DNA from 4 places in the Kitasatospora sp. HPM-01-4 genome. Region 4 is predicted to be linked to each of the others. Evidence: riboswitches for the same ligand, from Rfam matches in the RefSeq annotation. Region 4 holds a riboswitch; each other region holds the start of a gene.
The links. A riboswitch is a leader RNA that binds a small molecule or an ion and turns the genes downstream of it on or off. The one in region 4 is predicted to bind cyclic di-AMP.

Region 1 (4,735 bases), 400 kb from region 4:
CGGCGAAGAAGACGCCGCTGACCGGGGAGATGGCCCGGTGGAAGCGCCAGTCCAGCAGCCGCTCCGGGAGACGGCCGAGGTCCCGGGTGCGCTCGGCGAGCTCCAGCAGCATGGTGTCGCCCCGGGTGCCGCGCAGTCCGAGCCGGCTGCGGTGGCGGGACATCAGCAGCCCGATCATCGCCGCGACCACCACCATCAGGGCCGAACCGGTCCGCACCCCGATGGGGGCACGCAGCATCCAGTCGGCGATCAGCCCGAGTCCGACCGGGATCAGCAGCAGCAGCTGCAGCCGGATGTGCAGGACGAAGCCGCCGACCAGCAGCGGCAGCATCAGCGCCGAGGGCGGGCAGTCGTCGGGCGCGACGATCGCCAGCAGGGTGAGGAGCACACTGGAGACGGCCAGCAGGGCGAGGGCGATCCGCTCCGCGCTCGGGTCGCCGTCCAGCAGCCGGCTCAGCCAGCGTCCGTAGGGGCCGCGCCGCACTGCTCCGGCGAGCCGTCGTGCCATCGTGGTGACTGCGGGCACGAGGACCTCCGCCGAGACTCGGGCCAGTCCGCTGACCAGCCGTAGGCTCAGGTCAATCTAGCGTCGCGGGCCCCGATCCACGTGAATGCCGCGTCGGGCGCACCCGGCGTCCGTCCGGCCGGGCCGCCGGTCCGGTGCCGGCGTCCGTCCCTACTGGCCGTCGCTCTCCCCGTACGGCTCCTGGGCGCGGACGGGGACCGGCCGCAGCGAACGCAGGCCCCGGGCGATCGCGAAGGCGCGCCGCAGGGTGTCGGCCAGGCCGTCGCCGAGAACGGGGCGGGCGGTCGTCGCGACGCCCGCGGCCGTGCCGCGCTGTCCCGGGATGAGACCGGTACCGGGACGGGTGGTCCGCGTGGTCTGCGTCATGCCGCCCTCCTCCTCGTGATCGTGCCCTGGGGCGACATGCCCCGTGTCCCTGGGCAGCCGGGCGCCGCTGACGGTTCGTGGGCCGCCCGGATGGTACCTACCCAGGCCGGACTCCGGTGCGGCCGGTGCTCTGCGACGGTTGGGTCTCGAATTCCACCCGGATCCGTATCGGGACGGCCGGATCCGCCCGGTCCGGTGCCCCTGTCCGACACGGGCCGTCGGCCGGACTCCCCCGCCGGCGAACTGCCCTGAGGGTCCGTCCCGTCCAGCCACCCTGGGCCCTGGGGAGCACATCCGTCAAGCCGGTGCCCCGCCTTCCTGAAGCCGTCTTCAGGGTGCCGGCCAGGCCCGCAGACCCTCGGTCAGCACGCGGACCAGCCGCTGCCGGGTCACCGTCAGGTCCTCGGCCAGTTGGAAGGCCCCGCCGGTGCAGAGCGAGGCGAAGCCGTGGGCCATCGAGCGCACCGTACGCGCCGCGTGGATCGCCTCCGGGCCTTCGAGTCCGTAACCGCGCAGCACCGCCAGGATCACCCCGACCAGCCGGCCGGCCGCGTACCGCAGCTCCTCGTCCTCCTGCGGGGCCTGCGGCAGCGCGGCGTACCGGCGCGGGTGGCGGCCCGCGTAGTCCAGGTAGGCCGCCATCAGCGCCTCGACGGCCTCGTCCCGGCTGCGCCCCAGCACCGCCGTGGCCAGCTGCTCGGCGAGCTCCTCGGTGATCCGGACGGCGATCAGCCGGCGCAGCTCGGCCAGACCGCCGCTGACGTGCTTGTAGAGGGACGGGGTGGCGACGCCCGCGCGGGTGGCGACGGCGGCCAGGGTGAGGGCCTCGGGGCCCTCCTCGTCGATCAGTTCGAGGGCATGGCCCACGACGGCGGCGGGGGTGAGTCCGACCCTGGGCATCAGGCGACCTCGTGCAGGAAGGGGAGCAGGGCGTCGGCGGTGGCCTCGGGGAACTCGGCCATCGGGTAGTGCCCGGCACCGCCGATCATCACCTTACGGCCCTTCAGCGCGGCGGCCTGCCGGTCGGCGAGCGCGGCCGGGTCGGGGAAGTCGACGTCCTTGCCGCCCATGATCACCAGGGCCGGGCAGCGCACCGTCGCCGCCGCTCCGAGGGCGATGGAGTCACCGGTCAGCTGGCCCCGGGTGGCGGCCTTCCGGCCGGGGGTGCGCAGCGCCGCCACCAGCCGAGCCCGGTGATTCTCGAAGTCGGCGGGCCTGCGCGAGGGGTAGTAGTACCGCTGGGCGGAGCCCCAGACGCCGGGGAAGGTCAGTACCAGCGGGGCCAGCGCCTTCATCAGCGCCCGCTGCAGGGCGTTCGGCGAGTGCTCCAGGAAGGCGGCGGTCACCGCGACCCCGGCGACCCGCTCGGGGGCGGCGGCCGCGGCCTTGACCACGGTGGCGCAGGTGTACGAGTGGCCGACCAGGACGGCCCGCGCGATGTCCAGGTGGTCCAGCAGGGCGAGCACGTCCTGCGCGACCGCATCGGGGGAGTAGTCGTCCCAGGCGATCGAGGACTCGCCGAAGCCGCGCAGGTCCATGGAGATCACCCGGTGGCCGGCCGCGGTGAGCAGCGGACGCAGGAACCGGTACAGGGTGCGGGACTCGAGTATCCCGGGGAGCAGCACCACGGTGGCGCCGCCGGTGGCCGCGCCGCTGTCGTCGAACGCGATCCGGCCGCCGGGGACGTCGAGGAACCGGGTGTCGGGCTGCTGGGTGCTGGACATGTCCTGCCTCCGCTGTCTTTCGTGGCTGCTTCCTGTAGCCATAAAGCTAAGGCTATTAGCCTTAGCCGTCAAGGGGTCCTCGGGGCGAGGTCTTCGGGGTCGGTTCCCGGGCTGAGGCGTCTTCGGGTGAGGCGTCCTCGGGCGAGGGGCCTTCGGGTCGAGGGGTCTTCAGGAACCGTGCGATACGGTGCGGCTGGCCGCAGATTCCGACCCCGAGGAGCCCCCCGTGCCGTTCATCAACGTCAAGCAGCTGGCCGGTCGCACCGAGGAGCAGAAGGCCGAGATCGCTCGCGAGCTCACCGAGACGTACTCCCGGATCACGGGCGTGAAGCCGGAGAACATCTGGGTGGCGATCGAGGAGGTGCCGCGTGAGAACTGGGCGATCGCCGGTACGACCGTCGCTGAGCTGGACCGTCAGAGCCAGGGCTGAACACCCTGGTGGATAACGGTCCGTCATCGGACAACCTGGCCAATAGTCACAAATCGACCATTACGCCCCAGGAAGCCAGGACTTCACCAGCTGTGCAGCTTGGAATCATGGGCTTCTCGGATTAACGTTTGATAACGCAGCGCGGTCGGCAACGCCGTACCCGAACGGCACCGTGCGCCGTCGCCTAATCCTCAGGACCCGCCTGCCGGACGGGTCCGGGAGCCGGGGAACCACGTTCCTGGGGTGAATCGGGCGGGCCTCGGTCCGCCCGTAGGAGACCTTCCTGCTCCGAACCCGTCAGCTAACCCGGTCGGCGCGAAGGAAGGAAAGGAGCGCGCCTTGGTGGCGTCCTTGTCGCACAGCCCTGCCAACCTCGGGCTCGGCAGCCTCGGGTCCGGCCCCCAGCTGCTCGACCTTCCGCAGGAGCCGGCAGCCGACGGGGCGGCTCGGCACCGGCTGCCGCGTCAGTCGCGCAGCGGCGGCTCGCTGCTCGGCGTGACCGCGATGGCCGCCGGCCTGGGTGCCACCGGGCTCGCCACCGCGGGAACGGCCGCCGCGGCCACCGTCGCCCAGCCGCCCGCCCCCGCACCGGCGCTCTCCGTCCCCGACACGGCCTCGGACCACGTGCTGGCCACCGACCCCGGACTCACCCTCACCGCCCGGATCCAGCAGCAGGCCGACGGGGAGCGCACCACCGCCGAGGAGTCCGCCCGGCTGGCCGCCGCTCAGGGGGCCGAGGCCAAGCGGGCCGTCCAGCAGGCCGAGGCCCAGGCCGCGGCCGAGCGTGCCCGGCTCGGCACCCTCCGGCTGCCGGTCGGCGACTACACGCTCACCGCGGAGTCCGCCCAGGCCGGTTCGCACTGGACCCGGCCGCACCCCGGCCTGGACTTCGCCGCCCGCGTCGGCACCCCGGTCACCGCCATCGGCGCGGGCACGGTCACCGCGGCCGGCTGGAGCGGAGCCCACGGGTACCGGGTGATCCAGACCCTGCCCGACGGCACCGAGATCTGGTACTGCCACCTCTCCGCCGTCTCCGCCGTCTCCGGTCAGGTCGCCGCCGGCACCCAGCTCGGCAGGGTCGGTGCCACCGGCAGCTCCCACGGCCTCCGGCCGGACAGCGCTGCCCCCGGCCCCCGCCTCCACCTGGAGGTCCGCCCGGCCGGCGGCGCCCCGGTCGACCCGCTGGCCTGGCTCCACTCCCACGGCCTCCAGCCGTAGCGGCCGTTCGGCCACCGGGCCGCCGACGGTGAGACGCGGGTAACTCCGGTGGCCGTGGCGGCCGTTCGGTGACCTGGCTTATCGACGGCGAGACGCGGGCGGCCCGGCGGCCTGGCGGTCGTTCGGCCACCGGCACGACTCGCAACGGGGCGCGAGCGACCCGGCGCCTTCGCGGGGCTCGCGCCGTCCGGGAGCCGGGGAACCGGACGGCTCCCGAGTTTCCCCGGGCGGTCGCACCGCCGATCGGGTGGCCGGGTGTTCCCGGCCGGGCCGTCAGGCCTGTGTGCCCGCCACGTACTCCTCGATCTCCTGCGTCCCCGGCTCCGGCGCGAGGTCCGGAAACTCCGCCACCAGCAGCTCGGGCAGCCCCGGCACCGTCCACTCCCCGCACAGCCGCAGCGCCTCCGCCGCCACCGCCGCCTCGAACCCCTCGAAATCCCCCGCGAGTTCGTCGGGCATCGGCAGCCCCAG
Region 2 (4,735 bases), 2.0 Mb from region 4:
GACTTCCTGACGGCTCTGTACAGGCTGGCCGACGAGACGGGAGCCGCCGTCACCGATGCGCTCGGCCCGCACCCACTGCTGGCCGAAGCCGTGCACGTGCGGCTCTCCGAGGCCGGTCTGGCCCGCGCCGACCGCGCCCGACTGTTCGCCATCACCACCGCGGCCGACGGTGTGGTACTGACCGTCGTCGGCGGCGAGGAGGCCGCCGCGGCGGCCGGAATCACCGGTGTACTGCTGGCCGCCCGGCTCGCGGTGCCCGTGGTGGCCGCCGCCCTGGACGTACCGGGCTCGGTGGCCGCCGCGGTCGAGCACCTGAAGGCCACCGGTTCACAGCGTCCCGCGCTCGCCCCACTGGTCATCGGCCCGGAGGCCGACCCCGAGCTGCTGGCCACGGCGGCCGAGGAGACCGGCTGCCCGAGCGCGGCCCCGCTCGGCGCCTACCCGACCGTCGGTCAGCTGATCGCCTCCACCTACCTGAGCGCACTGAACATCCCGGGCCCGGGTGAGGCCCCTGCCGCCGTCGCGGAACAGCCCGCCGGCTGAGCGCCCGACAGACCCGTTCGAGAGGCCCCCTCCGAGGGGCCTCTCGGCGTTTCCGGGCCCGCCGGGGGCCATCCGGCACCCGGGACCCCAAGGGCGCGCCCGTCCGCCGGTCCCGCCTCCGAGAGCCGTACGGCCGGGGGCGGGTGGAGAGTTGGTGAACTCACTGCGACATCCACCCCATCAACTCACAATTCGGACATTTGCCACCACCCTCTTCATCGGGCGGCGCCGACCCGGATTCCGCTCCCCCGGGGACTTCTCAAAAGTTTCACAACCGGTTGCCCGATCCGGGCCGAAATTGCCGTGGCATCACCTGAAAGGCAGGCAGATCGCAACCCGTGCAGATCGCCTGAGAGAGGCCCATCGAATTTCCAGGAAATGTCCATTCGCATTCGATCTTGAGGAATCGGCGAATAGCCTGTGAGGGAACTCACAGGTGTTTGCAGTTTCAACTTAAGTCTGCTTAACGTGCTCCCCGTTCGTTGACACACGGACCCAGCTCATCCGGAACGCCGAGTCCTGCCGCCGGAGCAGTTGGTACCGCAGAACGCACCTACGGCAGGGGCGGGGGAACCAGGTAAGTCGCCCGAGAGGCGGTCAGCAGTGGCCGACTCCGGGCTTGGGGTGAAGCCGTGCGCAGCACGGCCGGGCAACTCCAGCCCGAATCCGACAGCTCACCTCGCAGGCGTGGGAGAGGAACGCACACCTTCATGCTGCCCATCAACGCCAACAAGCGTGCCCGCCGTCTGATCGCCGCCACCGGTGTGGTCGGTCTCGGCCTCTCGATCCCCGCCCTCGTCGCGTCCGGCGCGTCCGCCGCCTCCGTCTCCACCTGGGACAAGGTCGCGCAGTGCGAGAGCGGCGGCGACTGGGGCATCAACACCGGCAACGGCTTCTACGGCGGCCTCCAGTTCACCTCCTCCACCTGGGCCGCCTTCGGTGGCACCCAGTACGCCCCGCAGGCCAACCAGGCGACCAAGGCGCAGCAGATCGCCGTCGCCGAGAAGGTTCTCGCCTCGCAGGGCCCCGGCGCCTGGCCGGTCTGCTCGGTGAAGGCCGGTCTGACCAAGGGCGGCGCCGCCGCCCAGGTCGACACCTCCGCTCCGGCCGCCGCCCCGAGCACCGCCGCGACCACCGCGCCGAAGACCGCGCAGGCTCCCGCCGCCAAGCGGCAGAGCGCCCCGGCCGCCGCCGGGCAGGCCACGAACGGCACCAAGTACACCGTGGTGGACGGCGACTGGCTGTCGAGCATCGCCACGAAGAACAGCGTCGACGGTGGCTGGCAGAAGCTGTACGACCTCAACCGGTCGGTGCTGACCCAGGGTCCGGACGTCATCTTCCCGGGCCAGCAGCTGGCTCTCGGCGGCACCGCCACCGCCGCGCCGCAGCAGGACGCCCCGAAGCCGGCCCCCAAGCAGAGCAGCAGCCCCAGCACCCCGGCTCCGGCTCCGGCCCCGGCCCCGGCCAAGCCCGCCGCTCCGGCCGCGCCCGCGACCGGCAGCAAGGCCGCCGCGATCAACTTCGCGCTCTCCAAGGTCGGCCAGGCCTACGTCTACGGCGGCAGCAGCGACGGTGGCTGGGACTGCTCCGGCCTGACCCAGGCCGCGTTCCGCCAGGCCGGCATCTCGCTTCCGCGAGTCGCCGCCGACCAGGCCGATGCCTCCACCCGCGTCTCGCTGGACAGCCTGCAGCCGGGCGACCTGCTGTTCTGGTCCAACAACGGCAGCAACTCGGGCGTCTACCACGTCGCCATCTACATCGGTGACGGCAAGTACGTCGAGGCCGCCAACCCGAAGTCGGGCGTGAAGACCGAGACCATCGCCAACTGGGCCCCGGACTTCGCCGGCCGCGTCTGACGGTCTCCGGACACTCCCTGAGCGGTTCCACCGCAAGGCCGCTGTCCCCGGTGCTCTGGTCGGCGCCGGGGACAGCGGCCTCTGCCGGTACGGCTGCCGGCGCGGGGAGTCCCACGAAGGCCCCCCGGCCCGGGCAGGGGCTCCCTCCGGGCGGTTCCCGCGCCCTGCGAGGAGGGGAGCGCGGGCACTCGGCGAGTCCGCGTCAGGGTGGCAGGCTGGCCAAGCGGTTCCCGCGCCCCTAGAGTGCGTGGTCGCACCCAACTGCCGCAGGGGAGGGGAACGGCCATGGCACGGGTCACCATCAGTCTCGACAGCGATCTGGCGATCGAGGTCATGCTGCTGACCGGCACCAGGAGTCCGCAGGATGCGGTCGAGTTGGTCGTCCGCGACTATCTGGCCGCCGGCCGCCGTACCGAGGCCCGCACCGGCGATGCCGCCGACGCACACCGGGTCGGCGAGGAGAGGCGCACCCCGCAGGAGGGCTGAGCAGCGGTCATCCGGCCTTTCCCGGCTCCGCCTCGCCCTCCTCCGCGCGGTCCGTGCTCCCGCCCTTGCCCCGTCTCCTGTCGTGCCGGGGCCAGCGGGCGCGGGTGAAGACCATGAGACCCGCGAAGATCACTGCCGCGATGACCGCGCCGATCAGGGTCGAGCCGCGGAACCAGGGCGCCCTGACGTCCATCACCCGCTGTCCGGCGTGTGCTCCGCTGCCGGTGCCCACCACGACGCCCAGCGTCCAGAGGTTGGGCAGTGCCAGCACCAGCGCGAGGATCAGCCAGCTGAGCGTCACCTTCCAGGACCGTCGCCGGTGCAGACCGGCCCAGGCCGCCAGCAGCGGCAGCAGCGTGAAGCAGATTCCGAAGACGAGCCCCAGCAGCAGTCCCACGCTCAGGTGCCCGTTCACCATGGAGCCCACCCGCTGCGACCACCAGCGCGGCACCGTCGCGGCCCAGCCGAAGTAGACGATCACCCCGGCGACCACCAGTCCCACGCCGAGCAGCAGCCGCCTGCGCCAGATCGGCCACGCGGCGTTCTCCACCGTCCGGGGAGTCCGACCAGCTCTCATGTCTCGATGCTGGCCACAGTCGGCCCCCGCCCGCAGCGCGAGCCGAGGACCGTTGCCCTCCCGAGGACGGCGGACGGGCCCAGCGGCCGGTCGAACACCGGCGGACCGGCGCTACTCCATCCGGGCGACCCCGGATCCCCGAACCCCACGTCCGCACATCCGCACGTCACGGCAGCACGTCGGCCCGCCGGGCAGTACACCCGACGGGCCGACGTGGTCCGGGACCTCCCGGGAACCTCAGTGCGCCCTGGCCCCCGTGGAGCCGCGCATCACCAGTTCCGGCTGGAACATGAACTCGGCGCGCTGCCCGGGGTTCCCTCCGACCTCCTCGAGGAGTGCGTCCACCGCGGCCGTGGCCATCGCCTCGACCGGCTGGCGGATGGTGGTCAGCGGCGGCTCGGTGAAGGCGATCAGCGGCGAGTCGTCGAAGCCGACCACCGAGACGTCCTGCGGCACCGACAGGCCGCGCTGACGGACCGCGCGGATCGCGCCGAGCGCCATCATGTCGCTGCCGCAGACGATCGCCGTGCAGCCCTGGTCCAGCAGGGCGCCCGCGGCCGCGTGCCCGCCCTCCACGCTGAACAGCGTGTGGTGGACCAGGGCTTCGGCCTCCTCCTGGGTCCTGCCGAGCAGTTCCTGGACGGCCGCTGTGAATCCCTCGATCTTGCGCAGCACCGGCACGTACCGGCGCTGGCCGACGGCCAGGCCGATCTTCTCGTGCCCGAGCTCGACCAGATGCTGCACGGCCATCCACATCGCGGCCCGGTCGTCCGGCGAGATGAACGGCGCCGAGATCTTCTCGCTGTAGCCGTTGATCAGGACGAACGGCACCTGGCGACCGGTCAGTCTGTTGTACCGGTCGTGGTCGGCGGTGGTGTCCGCGTGCAGCCCGGAGACGAAGACGATGCCCGCGACGCCGCGGTCGACCAGCATCTCGACCAGTTCGTCCTCGGTCGACCCGCCCGGGGTCTGGGTGCACAGCACCGGCGTGAAGCCGTGGCGGCTGAGCACCTGCTCGATCACCTGCGCCAGCGCGGGGAAGATCGGATTGCTCAGCTCCGGGGTGATCAGCCCGATCAGGCCGGCACTGCGCTGGCGCAGCCGGGTCGGCCGCTCGTAGCCGAGCACGTCGAGCGCCGCCAGCACGTTCTGCCGTGTGGTGGCGGAGACGCCTGCCTTGCCGTTGAGGACGCGGCTGACGGTGGCCTCGCTGACCCCCGCCTGCGCCGCGATGTCCGAGAGTCGCGCCGTAGTCACGGTCCCGAAGCCTATT
Region 3 (4,735 bases), 1.5 Mb from region 4:
CGGCCGCCGAGGGTGGTGTCGTAGCGCAGGTCCTCGGCGCAGGCCGCCCGCCAGGCCGCCCCCGCCTCGCGGAACACCGCGCGCTGGATCATCCTGGAGTTCACCGGGAGTTCAACTACCGTCTGTCTACGGGCGATCGGTCCACGGGACCTGTGGGCTCCGGAAGCTCCGGCCGCGAGCAGATCGCGCAGCACCAGCGCGGACCGGGCCGCCACCGACATGCCCTGCCCGTACATCGGGTTGAAGGTGCAGGCAGCGTCGCCGACCACCAGCAGCCCCTCGGGTAGACCGGCCAGCCGCTCGTAGTGCCGCCGCCGGCTGGGCGGCGGGCGGAAGCCGTGGATCGGGGCGACCGGTTCGAGGCCCTTGAGCAGCTCGTACAGGTCCGGTGTGCGCAACTCCCGGCTGAAGGCGAGGAATCCGTCGAGGTCGGTGGGTGCGGTGAAGCCGCGCATCCCGCCGACCGTCACCATCCAGCGGTCCCCCTCCACCGGGAACAGCAGCCCGAAGCGCGGATTGCGCCCGGGCCGGGGCTGGAGGTAGAGCGCACGGCCGGCGGACAGGCCCCCCTCGGCCCTGCGGAACAGCCCGGTCGAGTAGCTGACCCCGCCGTCCATCACGCTCTCCTCGGGCGCGTCGAGCCCAAGGTCGTTCAGCCAGTGAGGAGTTCGGGACGTACGGCCGGTGGCATCGACCACCACCTCCGCGGGCAGCACCGACTCGGTCCGGTCACGGTCGCCGCGCCGCCGGTAGCGGACTCCGGCGATCCGGGGTCCGGCGACGGTGAGCCCGACGGCGTCGACTCCCTCACGCGCCTCGATACCCGGGTGCGACAGCACCTGGTGGCGCAGCGCCCAGTCGATCAGGGGGCGGGTGAGACTGACGATGGTGTGCCGCGGCGAGAAGGAGGGGAGCCAGCCGGCCGGCGTGAGCCAGCGGATGTCGCTGGGCAGGCCGAGGCGCTGCGCCCCCGCGTCGATGAGCAGCTCGGTCGTGCCGGGCAGCAGCCGCTCGATGGCATCCAGTCCGGCCGGCATCAGCAGGTGGGCCTGGCGGGCCTGCGGGACTCCCCCGGCGAACTCGGCCCTGCCCGGTCGGCGGTCGCGCTCCACCAGGGTCACCTGCCAGCCCGCCTCGGCGAGGACCCAGGCGTGCAGCAGCCCGGCCAGGCTGCCTCCCAGCACGGCGGCTCTGCCAACAGGTAACGACATCTCGGCCCCTCTCTCACCCGGCGGAGCTGTACGCCGGGCCTTGCACTGGGCGGCGGGTGGTGCGGAGGCGGGTGGTGCGGCGCGGAGGCGGAAGGTGGTGCTGCGGTGCGATGGGGTGGTGCACAGGCGCGGACCAGCGCGTGCAGCGTACGTGGGGAGCGTGCGAGGACGAACCGGATGCATTCTGCCCACCCGAGCTGGGCCGCTAACCATCAGATCGGACTGGAGGTGAACGTGCATCGACAAGGAACGCCACCCACACGGAACCGCCCGGGCGATCCCGGTCGCGCACCCGATGGACACGCCCCGCCTTCGACACCACCTCCCGACACCGCACCGTCCGGCAGGGCCCGCCGCCCGAGGGAACGGGGCGGCGGGCCCTGCCGGGGAGAGGACCGGGCCATCTCGGCCGATGTCCTTACAGGACAGGTCAGTTGGAGAAGTCCTGGGTGAGCCAGACGGTGCCGTGGGCATCCCGGTAGACGGCGATGCCGATGTGGCTGAACTCGCCGCTGAGGATGTTCTTGCGGTGGCCGTCGTCCGGCGGCGTCTCGTTCAGCATGTCCTGGGTCAGACTGACGGCCATCGCGGCGATGTCCTGGGCGGCGGAGCCGACCCCGCCGCCGTAACCTATGTTCTCCCCGATGGCGTTCCACTGGACGCCCGCGGCCGTCTCCCGCGCTCCCAACTCGGCCTCGCCCGGGCACTGGTGGGACATGCCACAGCCGCCGGCCATCGTCTGGTTGTGGGCCTCGGCGCTGCGGGTCAGACCCGCCGTGATGGTGTAGGCGGGCAGGCCCTGGGCGGCCCGTGCCTGGTTGATCAGGCTGAGCACCTGCTGTACGGCGTCCGAACTCGAACCGCTCGTCGCGGACGGGGCGGTGGGCGTGGCCGTGGGGGTGGCGGCGGGGGCCTGGCCGGCCGGAGCCGACGGGGACGCGGACGGCGACGACGGGGCGGACGCCTCGGACGACGGAGCGGAGGCGTCGGACGACGGGGTCGAGGCCTGAGCGGTCGGCCGCGCGCCGTGGGAGCCCTGGTAGTCGGCGGCGGGCTGCGCGCTCTCGGTGTCCGGGGCCTGGGTGGCCGAAGCGGTCGGGGAGGCGTGGGACTTCCCGGCGGGAGCCTGACCGGCGGGCCGCGCGGCGTGCGGCGCGGTGTGCGAGCCGGCCTGGTGGCGCTGCCCCCCGGAGCCGGCCTGGTGGTGGTACTGGTGGTGCTCCTGCCACCCGGCGTAGCTCGCGTAGGTGTGGGAGCCGGGCGCCGCGGAGGCTCCGCTCGCACTCAGCAGCGGCAGCATGAGACCGGCGCCGGCGATCCCGGCGGTGGCGGCAAGACGCGGGGTGTAACTCCGGCGCGCACGGCGATGCCGGCCGGAACCTGAAGTCAGCATGGGGCGTTCCTCTGCGACGCCTGCGAGGTGAGCTGTCGGGTTCGGGCCGTGAGGTAGCCCGGCCGCACACAGAACGGCTTCACCCCGAGCCGCGACCCACCGAGCCCGGGAGCGGGCTGGGCAGGGCGCGGCGAACTACCTGGTTCCCCCGCTCCTGCCCGGTGCACTGCTCGACGTCCTGCCGACCGGTGGACAGGACTCGGCGTCCCGGCGGCAGGGTCCGCAGGTGCGAACAGCCTGAACGCTAGGCAGTTCCACCCGCCGGACACAAGTTCGTATTACGCACCTCACATAGAAATGGCATGAAAAGCTGACTGATTGCCATATTCAGTGACACATTGCCCATAAACGACCTAATCGGACACCTTTCTGACCCGACTTCCCCGGCCCCGACACCGGGTACTGCGACCCTCGGCCATCGGAGCCGGCCGGCCGCATCCCCGGTCGGCGGCCGCCGTCGCCGCGACCGGCACGGTGGACGGACGGGCTGCTCGCAGCAGCAAGAGGGCCTCACTGTCAGGCGTGGCGGCACAGTACACACCGCGTAGTACCGTTTCGCCCAAGAGGGAGAGGAGCGCGGCGGATGCAGGCGAACGACGCCCAGACTCTGGTGCTGTGCGTGCTGGCCGACGGGCCGCTGCACGGCTACGCCATCAACACGGCGATCGAGGAACTGGTCGGAGAACGACTGGGCCCCGGGAGCCTGTACGGGGCACTCAGCCGGCTGGAGGCCAAGCAGCTGATCGAGCCCGCCGAGGAGCAGGGACGCCAGCGGCCCGTACGGCTGACTCCCAAGGGCCGCCAGGTACTTGAACAGGAACTGCGGTCCATGGCGAAGGTCGCCAGGGCTGGACTGCGGAGCCTGGGGGTGAGCCCGGCTTGAGTCTCCACCGAGGCCTGGTCCGGCTCTACCCCGGCGTGTTCCGGGAGCGGTGGGGCGAGGCGCTCGAGGAGGACGCCCGGGCGGCCGGCTGGCGGGCCTGGCCGAGCCTGGCCGTCGGCATCGCGGACATGTGGCTGCACCCCGCGATCTGGCCCGCCGACCACCACGCCCAGCGCCGCCAACGGGCGGCCACGCTGGCCATAACGGTCGCTGCGCTCGGCGCACTGTCAGGGCGCGTCGCCACCGCGCAGGGCGCCCGGTTCACCTCCGCCCCCGGCGGCACCTGGGCAGGGAACACCTGCACCGTCCTGTTCCTGCTCGGCCTCGCCCTCGTCGCGCCGCTCCCCCGCCCGACCCGCGCCGCCGCGACCGCACTGGCCGGCCGGGCGCTCCGCCGGCTCGCCGCCCCCGCCCTGGTCGGGGCGGGCATGGTGGCCGTGGTGCGCCTCGGAGCGCCCTCGCTCGCCACGGGCCCCTGGCACCACCTCGCCGTCTTCGCCTACTGGACCACCCTGGCCGCCGGAGCCGTCCAGACCTGCCGGTTCTTCGCGGGCCTCGGCGGGACCGTGGTCGCAGCGCCCCCGTCCGGGCGACTCCGCCTGGGCCTGTGGAGCCTGACCGCGGCCGGCGTGCTCACCGGATCGGTCGTCCTCGCGGCCTCGGCGGCCCGTCAGACCCCCGACCACATCGCGGTGGCGGCGGGGGCGGCGCTGGTACTGCTCGCGTGGGCACTCACCGCCACCCTGCGCGACCTGCGGTCCGTGGCCACCGACTGACCGGGACCGCCGGGCCGCACCCCGCCCCTGCCGGGGCTCCGACCGGAGCCCCGGCTACGCCGGCTACCCGCCGTCGGCGCGGAGGTGGGCGAGGACGGCGAGGACACGGCGGTTGCCGTCGGTCGGGTCGAGATCGAGTTTGGTGAAGATGTTGCCCGCGTGTTTGACCACGGCGGCCTCGGTGACGACCAGCTCCCGGGCGATGGACTGGTTGTTGCGGCCCTCGGCCATCAGGGCGAGGACTTCGCGTTCCCTGGGAGTCAGCCGGTCGAGCGCCCGGGCGGCGGAGCTGCCGGCGGACCGCTGGGTGAGCAGGGTCCTGACGACCTCGGGGTCGATGACGGTCCGGCCGTCGGCCACCCGGCGCAGCGCGTCCAGGAACTCGGCCACCTCACCGACCCGGTCCTTGAGCAGGTAGCCGAGTCCGCCCCGGCCCGGGTCACCGCCCGACAGGAGCTGGGCGGCGTAGGCG
Region 4 (4,735 bases):
AGGCGGACCTGATGACCCACCTGCTGAACATCGACCCGCCGGACCACACCCGGCTGCGGCGGCTGGTGTCGAAGGCGTTCACCCCGCGCCGGGTGGCCGAGTTCGAGCCGAGGGTGCAACAGCTGACGGACCGGCTGATCGACGGCTTCGCCGGGCGCGGTTCGGCCGACCTGATCCACGAGTTCGCCTTCCCGCTCCCCATCTACGCGATCTGCGACCTGCTGGGCGTCCCTCCAGAGGACCAGGACGACTTCCGGGACTGGGCCGGCATGATGATCCGGCACCACGGCGGCCAGCGCGGCGGTGTGGGCCGGGCGGTGAAGCGGATGCGTTCGTACCTGGCCGAGCTGATCCACCGCAAGCGGGCCGACCTCGGGGACGACCTGATCTCCGGTCTGATCCGGGCCAGCGACCACGGCGAGCACCTGACCGAGAACGAGGCCGCCGCGATGGCCTTCATCCTCCTCTTCGCCGGCTTCGAGACCACCGTCAACCTGATCGGCAACGGTGTGTACGCACTGCTGCGCAACCCCGGGCAGCTGGCCCTGCTGCAGGAGTCGATCGGGCGCGGCGAGCAGGAGCTGCTGGCCACCGGGGTGGAGGAACTGCTGCGCTACGACGGCCCGGTGGAGCTGGCCACCTGGCGGTTCGCGACCCGTCCGCTGAGCATCGGCGGGGTGGAGATCCCGGCCGGCGACCCGGTGCTGGTGGTGCTGGCGGCCGCGGACCGCGATCCGGCCAGGTTCGCCGAGGAGAACACGCTCGATCTGGCGCGGAAGGACAACCCGCATCTGGGGTTCGGCCACGGCATCCACTACTGCATCGGCGCGCCGCTGGCCCGGCTCGAGGGCCAGCGGGCACTGGCGACCCTGCTGACCCGGCTGCCGGATCTCCGGCTCGCCGCGGATCCCGCCGAACTGCGCTGGCGCGGCGGTCTCATCATGCGTGGCCTGCGCGAACTCCCGGTTTCATTTACCGCGCGGCAGGGCTGATCTTCCCCGTAATCCGGCCGTCATTCTCAGGATTTCGGTGAGATGTGCCACATGGCGTCCAGGGACTTCCGGACACCCGGCAAACCGGGCGTGTCGGGCTGACGGAGTGTCGGGTTAGTCCGATTTGGGAACCTCTGAATACGCATCAAACCGGACAAAGTTGCACCGTTTGTAGGCATACATAAACTGACTGTAATTCCCGTGTGATGTACGGGATATGAGCTTGTGATTGATACGAAGGTATGCGTAGTCTCCGTGGAGTTCGCACTGCGAACCCCGCTGCGAGGAACGCCAAACCTTGCCCGCCGCGCTTCGGGACACCGACCAGAACCCTTGGGCAAGGGCGGGGGACCCAGGTTATTCCGCCGTTCTCACGGCTTGGGGTGAAGCCGCGTCAGCAGGGCAGGAGGCACTCCTGTCCCGCCCGCCGCGGCCGGGCCAACCTCCCGGTCCGAACCCGACAGCTCACCTCGCAGGCGTGCGGAGAGGACACCTTCATGCTGTTCACCGGTTCGGGCCGTCATCGTCGCAAGACCCAGACCGAGAAGGCCATCGCCGCGGCCGGTGTGGCCGGCGTCGGTCTCGCGCTGCCGCTGCTCACCGCCACCGGCGCACACGCCGCCTCCGTGACGACCTGGGACAAGGTCGCGGACTGCGAGAGCGGCGGCGACTGGAGCATCAACACCGGCAACGGCTTCTACGGCGGCCTCCAGTTCACCTCCAGCACGTGGAAGGCGTACGGCGGCGGCCAGTACGCCGGCCAGGCCAACCAGGCGACCAAGGGTCAGCAGATCGCGATCGCGGAGAAGGTCCTCGCCTCGCAGGGTCCCGGCGCCTGGCCGGTCTGCTCGGTCAAGGCCGGTCTGGCCAGGGGCGGTTCCGCCGCCGACGTCGACACCGGCAGCCACAGCGGCTCCAAGTCCGGCTCCTCCGGCGGCCAGAGCAGCGCCAAGAGCTACAAGAAGCAGTCCTCGCAGGACACTTCGCCGCAGAGCGCCACCCCGTCCTTCCCGGGCAAGGCCGGTTACGACGCCGCCTCCGGCAAGTACTGGTACCAGAAGAACGGCGGCTGGTACTGGACCAGCCACCAGAGCATCTACAACCAGTTCGCCGGCGGTGCCGCCGCCAAGGCCCCGGCCCAGAGCCCGGCCCCGGCCGCGGCCCCGGCCGCCGCCACCACGCAGAGCGCGGCCACCGGCGGCTACACCGTCAAGGAGGGTGACACCCTGTCGGGCATCGCCCAGGCCCAGCACCTCTCCGGCGGCTGGCAGCACCTCTACGAGAGCAACAGCGCCACCATCGGAGGCGACGCCAACCTGATCCTCCCCGGCCAGGTGCTGAAGCTGGGCTGACCCCCGGCGGCATGAGGGGCCGTTTCCGCAGCCGTCGCGGGAACGGCCCCGTCCGCCCTCGTCGCCTCCCTGTCATCATTCAGGTGAACTACCGGCGAGTAGAGCGGCCACACGATGAGACGGGACCAAGGGCAGCGTGGCCCGGCGGCCCGGTGCGGTTAGGCTCTGGTCGTAACGACTCCGCAACCGTCCGCAGACCGCACCCCCTGTCCGCTGGACCTGCTTCCGCTAGGAGATGCCTCGTGCCGTCCATTGATGTCGTCGTAGCCCGTGAGATTCTCGACTCGCGCGGCAACCCCACGGTCGAGGTCGAGGTCGGCCTCGACGACGGCAGCACCGGCCGTGCCGCTGTCCCGTCCGGCGCCTCCACCGGTGCCTTCGAGGCCCTGGAGCTTCGTGACGGCGACAAGAGCCGCTACTTCGGCAAGGGCGTGGAGAAGGCCGTCCTCGCCGTCATCGAGCAGATCGGCCCGGAGCTGGTCGGCTACGACGCCACCGAGCAGCGCCTGATCGACCAGGCCATGCTCGACCTGGACGCCACCCCGGACAAGTCCTCGCTCGGCGCCAACGCCATCCTGGGCGTCTCCCTCGCCGTGGCGCACGCCGCCTCCGAGGCCAGCGACCTGCCGCTGTTCCGCTACCTCGGCGGCCCGAACGCGCACGTGCTGCCCGTTCCGATGATGAACATCCTCAACGGCGGTTCGCACGCGGACTCCAACGTCGACATCCAGGAGTTCATGATCGCGCCGATCGGCGCCGAGTCGTTCTCCGAGGCCGTCCGCTGGGGCGTCGAGGTCTACCACACCCTCAAGGCCGTGCTGAAGGACCGCGGTCTGTCCACCGGCCTGGGCGACGAGGGCGGCTTCGCCCCGAACCTGGACTCCAACCGCGAGGCCCTGGACCTCATCACCGAGGCCATCAAGAAGGCCGGCTACACCCCGGGCAAGGACATCGCCCTGGCCCTGGACGTCGCCGCCACCGAGTTCTACAAGGACGGCGCCTACCAGTTCGAGGGCAAGGCGCTCTCCGCGTCCGAGCTGATCGACTACTACGCCGACCTGGTCGCCAACTACCCGCTGGTCTCCATCGAGGACCCGCTGAACGAGGAGGACTGGGACGGCTGGAAGGCCATGACCGACCGCCTCGGCGACAAGGTCCAGCTGGTCGGTGACGACCTGTTCGTCACCAACCCGGCCCGCCTGGCCAAGGGCATCGAGACCGGCACCGCCAACGCGCTGCTGGTGAAGGTCAACCAGATCGGTTCGCTGACCGAGACCCTGGACGCCGTCGAGCTGGCCCAGCGCAACGGCTACCGCTGCATGATGTCGCACCGCTCCGGCGAGACCGAGGACGTCACCATCGCCGACCTGGCCGTCGCCACCAACTGCGGCCAGATCAAGACCGGTGCCCCGGCCCGCTCCGAGCGCGTCGCCAAGTACAACCAGCTGCTGCGCATCGAGGAGATCCTCGACGACGCCGCCGACTACGCGGGTCGTTCGGCCTTCCCGCGCTTCCGCTCTGCGGAATAGTCAGCACAGCCGCTCCGCGGAGTAGTCAGCACGGCCGCCCCACGGAGTGGCCGGTACAGCCGCTCCGCGGACCGGCAGACGCGGCGAGTACGAGGCTGACACGTACGTCCGGCCGGACGAGGTCTGACACGTACGGCTCGTGATCGGTGCCCCGCAGCCCGACCCCGTAGGGTTGGGCGGCGGGGCACCGGCGCGCGGTGCCGACGGGAGGGGTACATGGCGAGGTGGAAGATCCCCGGGATCGCCGGGCGGCCACGGTTCACCAGCAGGGCCACGGTGCTCGTCCTGGTGCTCTGCTCGCTGGTGGCGATCCTCGCCTACCCCACCCGTCAGTTCATCGCGCAGCGCTCGGAGATCAACGCGCAGCGCGCCAAGGCCGAGCGCGCCACCCAGCAGGTGGAGAAGCTCCGCACGGAGCGGGCCCGCTGGCAGGACCCGGAGTTCGTCAAGGCGCAGGCCCGCGAGCGGCTGCACTACGCGCTGCCGGGTGAGGCGCCGTTCGTCTCGGTCGACCCGAGCCCGCCCGCCACCGAACAGTCCGCACCGGGCGCGGTGGCGGCCGGTCCGGCCGCCCGGTCCGGCGTGCCCTGGTACACCAGTGTCTGGGCCTCGGTCGCACTGGCCGACGCGCCTGTCGTGGCCGCAGCGCCCGCCGCCACTCCCACCGCCGCCCCGTCCACCGCCCCTCGCTAGAGACAGCAGCACCGCCATGACCTCTGAGAACCCTTCCGTTTCCGACCACGACGTCGCCGCCATCGCGGCCCAGCTCGGCCGTGTGCCGCGAGGCCTGCGGGCCGTGGCGCACCGCTGCCCCTGCGGCAACCCGGACGTCGTGGAGACGGCGCCCCGGCTGCCGGACGGC

Region 1: it holds a riboswitch for cyclic di-AMP, as region 4 does, so the genes downstream of both, ACSMTC_RS20630 (M23 family metallopeptidase) here and ACSMTC_RS22400 (transglycosylase family protein) in region 4, are expected to answer to the same signal.
Region 2: it holds a riboswitch for cyclic di-AMP, as region 4 does, so the genes downstream of both, ACSMTC_RS31395 (transglycosylase family protein) here and ACSMTC_RS22400 (transglycosylase family protein) in region 4, are expected to answer to the same signal.
Region 3: it holds a riboswitch for cyclic di-AMP, as region 4 does, so the genes downstream of both, ACSMTC_RS29060 (CAP domain-containing protein) here and ACSMTC_RS22400 (transglycosylase family protein) in region 4, are expected to answer to the same signal.

The regions. Positions count from the first base shown of each region.
Region 1 is NZ_JBPQGP010000005.1:4,740,315-4,745,049, forward strand. Features, by position in the region: gene ACSMTC_RS20605 (PP2C family protein-serine/threonine phosphatase) at 1-526, opposite strand, end outside; gene ACSMTC_RS20610 (hypothetical protein) at 677-892, opposite strand; gene ACSMTC_RS20615 (TetR/AcrR family transcriptional regulator) at 1,223-1,792, opposite strand; gene ACSMTC_RS20620 (alpha/beta fold hydrolase) at 1,792-2,616, opposite strand; gene ACSMTC_RS20625 (tautomerase family protein) at 2,843-3,046, shown strand; cyclic di-AMP (ydaO/yuaA leader) riboswitch at 3,218-3,376, shown strand; gene ACSMTC_RS20630 (M23 family metallopeptidase) at 3,389-4,264, shown strand; gene ACSMTC_RS20635 (hypothetical protein) at 4,538-4,735, opposite strand, start outside.
Region 2 is NZ_JBPQGP010000005.1:7,182,641-7,187,375, reverse strand. Features, by position in the region: gene ACSMTC_RS31400 (sirohydrochlorin chelatase family protein) at 1-543, shown strand, start outside; cyclic di-AMP (ydaO/yuaA leader) riboswitch at 1,075-1,246, shown strand; gene ACSMTC_RS31395 (transglycosylase family protein) at 1,254-2,399, shown strand; gene ACSMTC_RS31390 (hypothetical protein) at 2,685-2,885, shown strand; gene ACSMTC_RS31385 (hypothetical protein) at 2,893-3,462, opposite strand; gene ACSMTC_RS31380 (LacI family DNA-binding transcriptional regulator) at 3,700-4,735, opposite strand, start outside.
Region 3 is NZ_JBPQGP010000005.1:6,641,413-6,646,147, reverse strand. Features, by position in the region: gene ACSMTC_RS29065 (NAD(P)/FAD-dependent oxidoreductase) at 1-1,211, opposite strand, end outside; gene ACSMTC_RS29060 (CAP domain-containing protein) at 1,642-2,604, opposite strand; cyclic di-AMP (ydaO/yuaA leader) riboswitch at 2,607-2,778, opposite strand; gene ACSMTC_RS29055 (PadR family transcriptional regulator) at 3,188-3,487, shown strand; gene ACSMTC_RS29050 (hypothetical protein) at 3,484-4,263, shown strand; gene ACSMTC_RS29045 (response regulator) at 4,327-4,735, opposite strand, start outside.
Region 4 is NZ_JBPQGP010000005.1:5,144,352-5,149,086, forward strand. Features, by position in the region: gene ACSMTC_RS22395 (cytochrome P450 family protein) at 1-992, shown strand, start outside; cyclic di-AMP (ydaO/yuaA leader) riboswitch at 1,304-1,485, shown strand; gene ACSMTC_RS22400 (transglycosylase family protein) at 1,490-2,344, shown strand; gene eno (phosphopyruvate hydratase) at 2,587-3,873, shown strand; gene ACSMTC_RS22410 (FtsB family cell division protein) at 4,090-4,566, shown strand; gene ACSMTC_RS22415 (DUF501 domain-containing protein) at 4,583-4,735, shown strand, end outside.